One region of the Pullulanibacillus sp. KACC 23026 genome, then DNA from elsewhere that is predicted to be linked to it. Evidence: riboswitches for the same ligand, from Rfam matches in the RefSeq annotation. Region 1 holds a riboswitch; each other region holds the start of a gene.

Region 1 (4,277 bases):
GAATCATCAACTGATTCGCTATGCAGGTTATCAAACAGAAGATGGGATTATAGGGGATCCTCACTCCATTGCTTTTACAAAGGCTTGTATAGATTTAGGCTGGGAACCGAAGTTTGGGAAATTTGATGTCCTGCCATTAGTCATACAAATCAATAATAATCAGCCAAAATTAGCCGATATTCCAGAGGAGATTCTGCTTGAGGTCCAAATTCGGCATCCTTCTCTTAAAGGATTTGAAGAGTTACATTTAAAATGGTATGCCGTTCCTATTATTTCGGATATGAAACTTGAAATAGGCGGCATTACTTATACAGCTGCTCCTTTTAATGGCTGGTATATGGGGACGGAGATCGGCGCGAGAAACTTTGCTGATGAAAATCGGTATAATATGCTCCCGCCAGTCGGACGATTAATGGGGTTGGATTTTAAAAATAGTGCCTCTCTTTGGAAGGATAGGGCCCTTATAGAGCTTAATACGGCAGTTCTTTATTCTTATAAAGAAGATGGGGTTAGTATTGTCGATCACCATACGGCGGCACAACAGTTTAAAAAATTTGAGGAAAAGGAACGGGAAAGCGGAAGAGCGGTTACCGGCAATTGGACCTGGCTGATTCCCCCTTTATCCCCTGCAGCGACCCATATTTTTCATCAATCCTATAACAATGAAATGAAAACGCCTAACTACTTCCGCCAGCCTAAGCCCTATTAAATGAATTTCTGCAAATTATAATTGGAAAGAGCGGTTCCTTTGGGATCGCTTTTTTTACGCCTTCGGACAATTGCTTAACTGCATTTTTTATGAGGAAGTTCACCATTCGTCTTAAACTCGCTAAACGTTGGGGGTAGAGAGAATAGACTCAAAGCTTTTACCATGGAGTGGCAGGCATGATAAAATGGCGGCTTGGATTTGTCAGGATACGCATAAGCTCCTTGTCAAATATAACCAGATAATTTATTTCCTAACCAACACTAAATCGAGAGGAGCCCTTAACCTAATTACCAAGTTTTGCTAGAATAGAGAAAGGGGGGAGGAGTTTTAAAATTGAAATTTTTTATTTACACCGTTTTATCCGCTTATCTTTTCGTCACGTTGTCTGCTTGCGGCGCATCATCTGAAAAGGCTGTCACATCGCAACCATCAGGGCATGAATCATCCAGCCAAACGGATCAATCTGCAAAAACCAACCAATCATCGGGAGCTAGCCATCAGTCTACTGGGAAGTCTATGCAATCACCGAAATCGATTCAGCCCACGGGGGACGCCGCTACTGGCACAACAAGTACCAGCGAAAAGAAGGAAAGTGAAATTTTTTTTTACGGCCAATGGCAAATTAAGAAGGCAATCGCCTATGGGCCTGCGGGAACTTATAGCAGTAACGACATCCAGACCATAACAGGGAAACAATTGGTGCTTTCAAAGGATCAGGTCACTTGCTTTGGCGACAACTTTGAAGTGATGAAACATACGGCAACCCATCCTGTTTATACAAAGAAAGTGATCGCCAAAAGCACTTTTCCAACCAATTACCGAGTTAACTTTGAACAACTTGGAATTACGGGGGATTCGGTTACGGAGCTTGACGCCACTGACGCAAATGGACTTTGCCTCGTTTCATTTATTACTTCGGACAGCCAGAAACTCATTTTATATGGTGGCGGTACATTTTTCGAACTAGATAAAGTGACGAATCAGGCGTCTGATGAAGGCAGCCAAAATCAAGCGGCCATCGAAGAAGCCAATCAAAACAAAGCTGTTTCTTTAGTTAAAGATTATTTGCGAGATAAAAATGATCTGGTACAAGACAAGAATCATTTTGTGCTCTTCGAAGAAACGTACAATAACTACTATATTGTAAGATATTCTACATTAGTATCTGGTCACTCTTCGACCAATGGACGTTATGCAGTTGATCTTAGCCAAGGAAAGGTCACAGATATATCGGATGCTGCATCTCTCAGTGTTTTGGGGCAATAATGGAACATGGGGACGGTTCTGGTGTTTCACTGAAATTGTGGAACACCAGAACCGTCCCTGCGTTTCATAATGGCTAACCAAATTAAGGGAAATTTATTGGATAAATTTGATGTCTATTCTTTAGCTGGATTCCGTTGTAAGATTCTACTTGTGAGTGTTGAACGACAAAATTCGACATAGACAAAGAGAGTCTTAATCGTTCTCATTTCCGAAAAGGCAAAATCGTTGAAAGACGATGACGCAAAACCACAGACCTAATGTCTTAGACAATGGTGGCTGGGTTACCGAAGAATGGAAAGATTAAACTTTTATAAGTTTAATTCGATATTCTTCATTTTTATCAGTTAGAAGGATTTTAGCTTTTGGACAAAAATCTTATCTCAAAACGATTAAAAAGGGGAAATCGATAAATATGAAGATCTCATCTAGAAAGTTCTTATCCACTGTTTCTGCATTAGCACTTGTATGTACAGTTTTTATTGGCAGTAAATCTGCCTTTGCAGCAAGCACCACGATTACTGGGGGAGACCTTGGCGTAACAACCGACCCTACTGTTGGGGATTTTTCATCCGTCACCTTGGACGGATCAGTTCAAACAACTACTGCCAGCATGGGTAGCCTTACAGTAACTGATGCAAGAGGTACGGGAGCTGGTTGGAATGTTGTGGTTTCAGCTACTCCGTTTAAAACTTCTGATAGCTCGCACACACTCCCAACAGATTCTCTTAGCCTAGCATCACCAACAGAAGTAACGCCTGGAACAGGTTCCAGCGATGCTTCAACGGTTACAAAGAAAAATGGTACCATTGATAATTCTGCAGGTCTTAAGCTCTTAAGTGCAGCTGTTGATGGTGGAATGGGCACTTATACCGTTAGTTTTCCGGATAATGCCTTGACACTAACCCTTAATCCAAAAGATGTGTATGCTGGAACTTATACCTCCACAGTCGCTGTTACTGTTACAACAGGACCATGATTCATTTAAGATAGAATTTTAACCATGCCTTTTATAGGTATGGTTTTTTTATTGTCTTTTTTATTAGTTTCGACTTAGGCCATTCATTTATGTACATATTAATTAAAAAGTAGAACTTGGTTAAGATAAAGAATCAGGGGTGATTCATGATGAAAGCAGCGCGGCTACTTCTCTCTTTTTGGCTTTTTTGTTTGATAGTCACAGGATTCATTCATGGGAAAGCGATGGCTCAGGATTCCACAATCCCCTTAACCATTGGACCGGTCTATCCTAAAAACCAAAATCCGCAAACAAAAGGCTACTTTGACCTATCCGTCCATGCCAATACTAAACAAACGCTAAGCGTAAAAATAACCAATAATCAGGATAGGCCTGTTAAAATTAGCATCGCACCTGCTAATGCCTTTACGAATCCTACTGGTGGAATGATGTACAAGCAGAATTTAGACTCATCCGATGCTGTCCTTTTACCTGATGCTATTAAGATGGCCAACTATTTGAAAGTTGAAAAAAGTGTAACGGTCCCGCCTTCCTCTTCAGTTGTGGTTCCGATTCAACTCACTGTTCCCGATACAGGTGGACAAAACCTGCTTGGAGGCATCCTCTTTACTATTCCAGGAACTCAAACCCAAACCAAACAACAAGCGGGTAAAGGAAAGGCTAATTTTGTTATCAAAACAGAGACCGTCTTTGCAGTTGCGGTTCAATTAAATTTGCCTAATAAGACAGCGTCTCATTTCGTGGTTGGAAATGCAGGCTTTGCACCGAATAAAGGGACAGCCTATATTGAGATGGCAAATGATTCTCAAAAAATTCAAGATGGTGTGACGGGGACCTATACCGTTTCAACTAACAACGGAAAGAAGCTCTTTAGTGGTCAATTTGGCCCGTTCAACATGGCTCCAAAATCAAAAATCAGATATCCCATTCAATGGCAAAATAAAACACTGAATCATGGGAATTACCTCATTCATCTTAATGGAAAAGTTGGAGATACCACTCTAAAGGCGACCAAAAAGTTTACCATCGGCAGTAATGAAGTCAAACAGTATGCCCAAAAATATAATCCTCCTCAAGCGGCAACAGGCAATAAAGGCCAGCCGATGTGGGTATGGATTGGCGTGGCCCTTCTTTTTGTGATTATTGTCGTTCTTGTTGGGATGATCGTGTTCCTTATGGGGAGAGCCAAGAGGAAATCTTAGAATGACTGGAAAAATAGGTGGATCGCCCCCACACTAGAAGAGGGAGCTATCAATTAAAAACCATATAAAAATGGGCTGTAATGGACTCTATGTCCGTTACAGCCCTTCGCCCGAGTTTGCCTGC
Region 2 (4,277 bases), 890 kb from region 1:
ATTTCTTCTCGCAATGCTCTTGTTTCAAAGAGCGCTCTGATAAAGGGCTCCTTTTCATTAAAGTAGTTTTCATTTAAATTAATAGACCTAAGATTACAGTATAATTTCTCCGCCCCTATACTAGTGTGTGTTAAATTAATTTTTTGAAATACAGTATCCATAGATAAATCATTCCAAGTGAGATCATCTATAGAAACTTGATTCTTTGTAGGTTCATAGCTATTCCAATACATTCTTACAGATTTAATAGGTTCCTCGTTTCGTTTATAATCCTTATCATTCCATTGGTTCACTAATTTTTTATTCTCTTGCAGTCGGTGTTTTTTGCTATTAAAAAACACCAAGAGAGTTATTACAACACTAGCTGATAAGATAATAAAAATAGTGCTCAATTTAAAACATCCTTTGCTTTTTTAATAATTATTCATAATATTTACTTATTTATTCTAACATAAAATTCCATTACCCATAAAAGTTGAAAGTAACCCCAAATGGTTTGGAACTGTTCGGGGTTATTTTATTATGTTGTTAACTTAATTTTATTTGCTATTGAATAACAAATACGAGTTTAATAGTTAGATGGAGGTTTCATTGGAGGGGCAGGCATGGTGCCTTGAATAGCGGGAGCGCCTCGCCTTATTTACGCCAAACGGAGAGCGGCCAAATTGTCTATTGAAGCGTATTTCTAAATATTTTCCAAGAATACTCGTATATCGAGTTAATCGGATAATGAGTTAAAAGTGGGTGGATATGGAAATGGATGGCGTTAAACTTGATAAAAAGGGTAGAGTAGCAACCATTACCATGAATTGACAGGTTATAAAAGAAAAAAGGTGCTTAAATAGGGAAGATTTAAATTTTTTCTTAAAACTTCCGATAAAGTATAGGAAGCTGAAAAAAGTGAAATCGATTTTAAGGAGAACCTTATATAATGAATAAACTTGAAACTATAATTATGGTATCTGATGTCTTCCACAAATTAATTCCATATGCCCAACTTGTTGTCACAGACAAGGAAGGGTATATACATGCGATTTCAGGTGATGATTTCTATCTAGATGTCTTTGGAGAAGGCAAGCCATTATTAGAGGGAAGTATTGGGAAGGAAGTTGTGACGACGGGTCAGGTTATATCTCGAATAGGGAATAAACAATTGACCGGTGGAATTCCTTATCAAGGTACGGGTGTTCCGATTATTAGCGATGGAAGTATAGTGGGTTCTATGTGTGTATTTATATCCACTGAGAACAAAGAGATCCTGCAAAATGCAGCCGATGAATTGCTGACAATGATGCAAACGTTGAACACGTCCTTAGAAGGGATTAGCCATACTGCAGCAGAATTACAAACCACTTCACAACAACTCGTTAATAATAGTAAAAGGGTGGAGGATTCTACAGTTGAAATTAGTCAAGTGGCTAATGTTATTGCAAAAGTGTCTTCTCAAACAAATTTGATCGGTCTCAATGCAGCTATTGAGGCATCGCGTGCTGGAGAACAAGGGAAAGGTTTTTCTGTCGTAGCCAATGAAATTAGAAGACTTTCTCAAAACACTAAGACATCATCGACAACCATTCTTAACTCGACGGATCATGTCATCGATTCTCTCAATCAAATTCAACGCGAAGTAGGAGATCTTGTAGCCGAGTTGAGTGTACAAACAAAAACGATTAACGCAACATCAGAGACTCTAAGTCAAATCGTCACCATAAGCGAGAAGTTAGCGGAACTCGCAAGGATCATGGTTAATTAGTCACTTATAGAAAGCGACTGGGACAAAAATAGTTGACGAATAGAAAAAAACTGAACTTATTCACACGTTTTAACGTGATGGGTTCGGTTTTTCATTTATAAGTTAAATCTTTGATGAAACGCTAGTCAAAATACATCGCTTTCCGCGTGCACGGCCCAAGCCTCCTCAACAAGGAAAACCCTTGCTTGCGGGGTCTTCTGACACATGCTGTTCCCGCGAGGAGTCTCTGTATTTTGACTGCGTTTCCTATTTGTTTCTGTCCTTATAAACATTTAGTGTTCGGAATTTAAGTCAGTTAGTTTAGCTTTGTCCCAGCCTCTATTGAATTTTTATGGACCAATCTCCATCAGCTTGAACTTCAAAGGCATAAGTACCCGTATCTTGTACTTGACTGGCTGTTTGACCATTATAGTTCCAATTTCATTGAAGGCTAGACTTGGCTTTATTATAAGGGCTATCTGGTTCATGATATCGGATAAATTATTTTTGTGATAATATAAATTATATAATTGAGACGTTTTTTTGTTTGAGATCCAAAGTCATTTACGAATGGAATGAAGTTCATGATCATTCGGATAAACTATAAAATCGAATCCGAAAAGGCAAACCCATTGAAAGATGGAGACGCAAAGCCACGGACCTAAAGCGTTGCTATGGTAGCCGGTTACCGAAGTGGTTAGAGTTCAAGGGCTCGTCCAACTTCGTGGAGGGAGCTCTTTTAGTTGCTCGTATTTTAGGTAGGTTGCCTTTAAGTATTTGATGTGATTATGAAGGTATCATTTTAAGATCCTTTTTTTAACAATATATAAATATAGAGGGCGGCATTTATGCAGAATATTACTGAATCAGGAGTAGCTGGAATTGACAAAATATTATATGGAGGACTGCCAAAAGGATCGGCAATTATTGTTGAAGGGGCACCAGGAACGGGAAAGACAACATTAGGTGTACAATTCCTTGTACATGGAGCTTTGAAATCTGGTGAAACGGGTATATACATTACCTTTGAAGAATTCCCTCACCAGATCTATCAAGATATGGAAGCGTTTGGTTGGGATCTAAAAAAACTAGAAAAGCAGAATCTTTTACGTTTTATAAGTATAAAACCTGAAGTTCTTTTAGAGCAAATGAAACAACCTAATGGTCTATTTGAGCAATTAATACAAGAAATAAATTGCCAGAGAGTTGTAGTAGATAGTATTAGTCTCCTTCAATATATCTATAAAGATCAGAAGGAAAATAGAGAGGCACTCTATAATCTGAGGAATATTCTACGTAAATTCTCGCTAACTTCAATGTTACTAAGTGAACGGGCAAATTCAAATAGTGAAGATACATTTGAACATTATGTAGCAGATGGGGTAATCCGTCTTTCTATAGAAGAACAAATGCAGAAATTTCGTAAACGGACACTTGAAGTTATAAAAATGAGAGGTCGCAAAATTATTGAAGGTGAACATATTTATCGACTAACAGATAAAGGGATTCATCTAGTTCCAGCACTCTCAGTTGTTGAAGATGTATTAATTAAAGCACATGATAAAGTGTCAACTGGAATTGGAAAATTAGATCAACTACTCTCCGGCGGAATCACAAGAGGATCAACGCTATTAATTGACACAAATAGTAAAGCAAACTACAAATATCTAATTGGTTCTATTATAACGAAAAGAATACTAGAGGGGGATCGAATCATTGCACAACCCTCTAGTCTGACCACTATCGAGGATCTTCAAAAAGTCTATAAATTATATGGTGTTGATTTAGAAGAAGCCTGCAAACAAGATAAGATGTATTTTATAGAACAGTATAATCGGGAAGTCCCAGATGTCTTCAAAGACAATGTCTTGAATGTAAAAGATGTATCGAACGAAGATTACTTAGGCTTTTTAAATGGTGAGTTGACTAAAATGGTAACTCGAAACTTTAACACATTAGATGATTGGTTTGTTTTTTATGATTTAAGCGCAATTTTTTCTTTAAGAGGACCGGATTTTGTTAAACGAATTTTTGCTGAAGAATCTACCAGAGCAAGAACTACCGGAAACACAATACTTGCTCTTTGCAATTTTTCTGAAATAGGTAAAGAAACCTCCTCGTTTTTAGAGAGGACATCAAATGGAGTTATTCGTACTTGGGTTGATGGTAATTATCAATATCTCCAATTAACCAAATCAACAAGTGGGTTTGTTTCTGAACCCCTTCTTGTGGAAACGATTTCGGAGAAACCACTTATCCAATTGGTTTAAGGAGCGAGATTATATGACAGATATATCGTTATTATTACAAGTGGAATGCACCTATTTTTTTGAAGAAAATCCTTTTGCAATGGAAACATTAGAAAGTCTAGCAAGTCGATTAGGACGATCGACTGAACATCTGAAGCCAATAATAAATAGTTTAGTTGCCTTATCGATATTAACTGAAATTGAATCTGGAAATGATTCTATATATAGATATAATCAACCGAATATTTTAAGTGAAAAGCTGGATGACAAATGGAAAACGCACTAGACAGTATTCA
Region 3 (4,277 bases), 130 kb from region 1:
GAAGGAACTGAGCAAAAAGGTAGGACTAACACATAGTACAGTTTCTGGGATAGTAGACCGTTTAGAAAAACAAAACTTAGTGGAACGAAAAACTGACAAATCGGATAGGAGATACACACGTATTTACATTTCAGAACAAGTTAAGGACTACATTAAAAAGTTAATTCCAGATTATTATGGGCCTTTGCTTTCAAAAGTAAAGTCAGCGAAAAAAGAAGAGCAATTAATCATTACTGAAGGTATATCTAAACTGCGTGACCTTATTGATAAAAACATGAGTTAGGTTGAATGCTTTTATAAATGAAAGGTGAAGAAATTATGGCCTTTGTTGGATATTTGCCTATTGTTCTATATTTCCTATTAGAATTTAATAGAAGAAAACCTGTTAAAGAAGAAAAACAAAATCGTGGCTCTAGTTTTTATATTGGAGTAGCTTTAGGATTGATGATAACCATTCCAAAATTTATGTATTCCTTTACAGCAAATAAATATAATTCGTTGTTGTTTTCTGGTGTTATCGTTGGATTAATTGGAGTATGGATTAGATATTCTTCAATGAAACAATTGGGTAGATTTTACAGTAGGAATGTCGGAATGCAGGGCGAACATAAGTTAATTCAAAGTGGTTTATACAAATATATTCGTAATCCTGGTTATTTAGGGTCATTTTTGACATTTTTAGGATTTGCTTTATCTTCTTCTTCCTACGTTGCCATTATTATAAATATCATTTTATTTTTTCTTGCTTATTCGTATCGTATAAAAATTGAAGAGAGAGCTCTTGTGACACTATTTGGTGAACAATACAAACAATATATGTCCAAGACTTGGAGAATTATTCCGTTTCTATACTAGAGAATTAAAGAGAAAGTACAAAATATGTTTCTAAATTCATTTTAGCTTGTTCAAGTGAAGAGAGAAGAGAGCTTTGAAGAATGATGTTATTTAAACTGTATCCCTTACTGCGCAGTACAACGCTACAGCAAGAGATAAATGATAATCACCATGGCGCATTTCCAAATTAGGAAAGGTGTCTTTTTAATGCTTGCCCAGATTTGAAAAAAGCAAAAATATATAGGGGGGGTTGCTGAGATAAATTCTTGAAAAGCTGCCTTATCACAAGCTTAATTATAACGAAAATTGGTGGCGGAATATGAATCTAGTTTTACTAGACTTGTTTAATAAGATAAAAAAATACGGTTATTTTAACTAAAGATTTTCTTTAATCGAAATAACCGTATTTAAGATTTTAGCACTGTTCACACAGAGAAAAAAGTTACAATACTGTTTTCAAAGTAAAATGACCAAATGGATTATTTATATCCAAAATGTCAACTGTATAAGTGAATTTGAAAGGCCTTTTGGAGAAAGCAGGGAACAGTCTCTCATATTCAAAAATTAAGAACCATTAAAAAGCTAGAGCGGTGTCTTTGATGTAATCTGACCAACATCTAGCACAAAACTAACTAATAGAGGCTGGTTACATAAAGTAAGTACTCAATTAAACTATTTTGTAACAGGGCGGCTATGGGTAACTCTAATTCCCAGTAGACTCCTATTACGCATTTATAATTTTGATTTTTTATTTAGATAGTCTCTGACTTCTGCTATAGATAAACCGATTTCTTTCGCGAGGAGCATTAATTTAACCCACTCTTTATCTAAATTGCTTTCTTTGATTTCAGACATGGCTTTCCTCCAAAAATATTAAAAATACCTCAGGTAGCACAGCCATCTTAGTTAAAAACTTTAGACCTGTAGCTTTGCGTCCCACTCTTTAGAGAGGTTTGCTATTTTCTGAATTAAACATGCATTAAATTTATATCTTAAATATTACTATCTTTTCCGAAAATAAAAAAACAATTATAATTCGGCAGATTTCTACAAAAAAGTGATGTTTCTGATTAAAAGACCTAAAATACACAATAAAATAGCGCCCCGGTGGAGGACGCTATTTTGAGAAGGGTGGATAAATGGTCTACCCTAAATAAAACTAATTAATAAACGTAGGCAGTCCCTACGATAATCAACAAAATGAATAGAACAACGATTAGCGCAAATCCTGCGCCCATACCGCCGCCGCCACCGTAACAGCATTGGCCGCCGCCCATAGCTCCGTATCCCATTTTTTTCAACTCCTTTTGTTCTGGATACTTCATCATATGAACTTAAGAAGCTGAATGTAAGGGGCAAATGTTTGTTATATATGGAAAGGGCTATTTGATGACATGGGCTATCCTGTTAGGGGATCAGGATCTATATTGTCATTATTCATTAAGCAGAGCAATAGAGACTAATATTCACTCCCTTATTTTTCCACGTAGAATCTTTTTTGATAAATCCAATGGCATAAAAGGTAGATGCAAAATTGGATAGGTACAGAATACTCGTATTTCCAATGTATTGGTTCGTAAACATCTATCCATTGAAATAGTGGTTCTCCAATAAAGGATGTCCCTAAGGAAAATACGATTGCTTTTATAATAGGGCTTAATTTTGGTTGGAATTGCATGAGCGAAATGATCGTAACAGGCATTAAAGTAAAATCCCATGGGAAATAGGTTGGTACAATAGGAACTAAATTAAATCTATAACGCCATATTCCATATTGGTCACCCGTAACATCGAGTAAGACACAGAGAAGAATAATAATAAATGCGATATAAAGAAATCGATCTGTACTTTCTTTTTTTCTAAAGAAAATCCATAAAATCCAAGGCATTATCGTGAGGAGCAACCCGATCCACCATCTCCAGGTAAAAACAACGTCATGAACCCAAATGTCATTCACTTGGTAAACATTTTGGTTTAGCTTGTCAGACACGTTATCAATTTTTTGAATGATTTCTTGACTATTCGTCATTATAAGAACTCCAAATCTAAATGAACTCTAATTAAAGTTTGTCCTAAAAAAATTGATTAACACATAAACAGTCCGAGGATTTGGTTATAAATGATCCGATCTAAGAGACGATTGCATTCTAAGTGATCGTTTTTTCGTATCTGCCCAACATGACGAAACAAGTCATTTCGTTTATAAAAGAACGTCCCTTAAAGTAAAGAGGTTTTCACAATCGGGACCGTTAACGGAAAAACGACAATAGAAGCCTTCAATTATTATTAGCGATTCCCACATAGATGCCAATACACGTCAATGTCAAACAACTCTAGATTCATAAAATCATCTTCTCAATTAAGATGTGGTATGTTTATTTTACAATGAACATTTAAGGGGAGAATCAATGAACAAAACAGACCGTTTGTTAGCGATCGTGCTGAGGTTACAACGTAAAGACGTTGTACGGGCCGTAGATTTGGCGAGCCAATTTGAAACTAGTGTGCGAACGATCTACCGTGACATCGAGGCATTGTGTGAAGCGGGTGTTCCGATAATAGGGGCCCCTGGGACAGGCTATTCTCTTATGGAAGGCTATTTCCTGCCTCCAATTAGTTTCACGGTTCCAGAAGTCGTGAGTTTGCTGATTGGAACGGACTTTATCGAACAACGATTTGATGATGATTATCGCATCAAAGCTCAAGATGCTCGGAGCAAAATTGAGGCCATTTTACCAGAGAGTGTTCTCAATGAAACCTCTCGTGTACGTAAAGCAATGCGTTTGCTCATTTCTGATAAACCGGTTACTCAGTCAAAAGAAAAAGACTATCTAGAAAAGATACGTCGAGCGATATTAGATGAGAGAAAAATCGGCTTTCATTATACAAAAGGACTTGCAGATTCTGAAGGGGAACGACATAGTGTTCGTACTGTTGCTCCCTATGGATTGGTGTTAGTTGAAGGATCATGGATGCTCGTAGCCCGGTGTGATTTGCGCCAAGAAATTCGTCATTTTCGCTTGTCCCGAATGACAGAATTGATCGAGTTGAGGCAACGATTTGAATTCCCGATACAGTTTAACTTAAGCGAGTATACCCCGCTGGATGATAGACACTTACATGTCCGCCTTCGATTTAACCATGAGGTCGCTGATAAGGTAAAGGAATCGAGCTATCATTACATAGAGGAAATGGCAGAGCATCAAGATGGACTTATTGTGGTCTTACGTGTTCGTCACTTGGACGAAGTGCTGCAATGGGTCCTTAGTTGGGGAGCCGATGCGATTGTTTTGGAGCCTGAATCATTCAGAAGTCGGATTAGTGAGGAAGCTCAAAAAATCTTAAAACGCTACTGACATACTGGTGTCAGTAGCGTCATTTTATAATCGGAGTAAGTAAACATAAAGGGGTGAGAGATAATGCAAAGTAGGTCTTGCATCGGT

What was found. Region 1 has a riboswitch for cyclic di-GMP ahead of PU629_RS02385 (WxL domain-containing protein). Riboswitches for the same ligand answer to the same signal wherever they lie in the genome.
Region 2: it holds a riboswitch for cyclic di-GMP, as region 1 does, so the genes downstream of both, PU629_RS20635 (DUF7125 family protein) here and PU629_RS02385 (WxL domain-containing protein) in region 1, are expected to answer to the same signal.
Region 3: it holds a riboswitch for cyclic di-GMP, as region 1 does, so the genes downstream of both, PU629_RS02940 (anti-repressor SinI family protein) here and PU629_RS02385 (WxL domain-containing protein) in region 1, are expected to answer to the same signal.

Annotation. Positions count from the first base shown of each region.
Region 1 is NZ_CP119107.1:530,037-534,313, reverse strand. Features, by position in the region: gene PU629_RS02395 (nitric oxide synthase oxygenase) at 1-709, shown strand, start outside; gene PU629_RS02390 (hypothetical protein) at 1,043-1,975, shown strand; cyclic di-GMP riboswitch class I at 2,181-2,264, shown strand; gene PU629_RS02385 (WxL domain-containing protein) at 2,388-2,951, shown strand; gene PU629_RS02380 (WxL protein peptidoglycan domain-containing protein) at 3,098-4,153, shown strand.
Region 2 is NZ_CP119107.1:4,445,987-4,450,263, reverse strand. Features, by position in the region: gene PU629_RS20645 (MutS-related protein) at 1-392, opposite strand, end outside; gene PU629_RS20640 (methyl-accepting chemotaxis protein) at 932-1,753, shown strand; cyclic di-GMP riboswitch class I at 2,345-2,425, shown strand; gene PU629_RS20635 (DUF7125 family protein) at 2,581-4,002, shown strand; gene PU629_RS20630 (hypothetical protein) at 4,016-4,267, shown strand; gene PU629_RS20625 (LuxR C-terminal-related transcriptional regulator) at 4,252-4,277, shown strand, end outside.
Region 3 is NZ_CP119107.1:662,125-666,401, forward strand. Features, by position in the region: gene PU629_RS02930 (MarR family winged helix-turn-helix transcriptional regulator) at 1-283, shown strand, start outside; gene PU629_RS02935 (methyltransferase family protein) at 301-855, shown strand; gene PU629_RS02940 (anti-repressor SinI family protein) at 1,567-1,689, opposite strand; cyclic di-GMP riboswitch class I at 1,719-1,802, opposite strand; gene PU629_RS02945 (YjcZ family sporulation protein) at 1,998-2,126, opposite strand; gene PU629_RS02950 (CBO0543 family protein) at 2,309-2,863, opposite strand; gene PU629_RS02955 (helix-turn-helix transcriptional regulator) at 3,243-4,190, shown strand.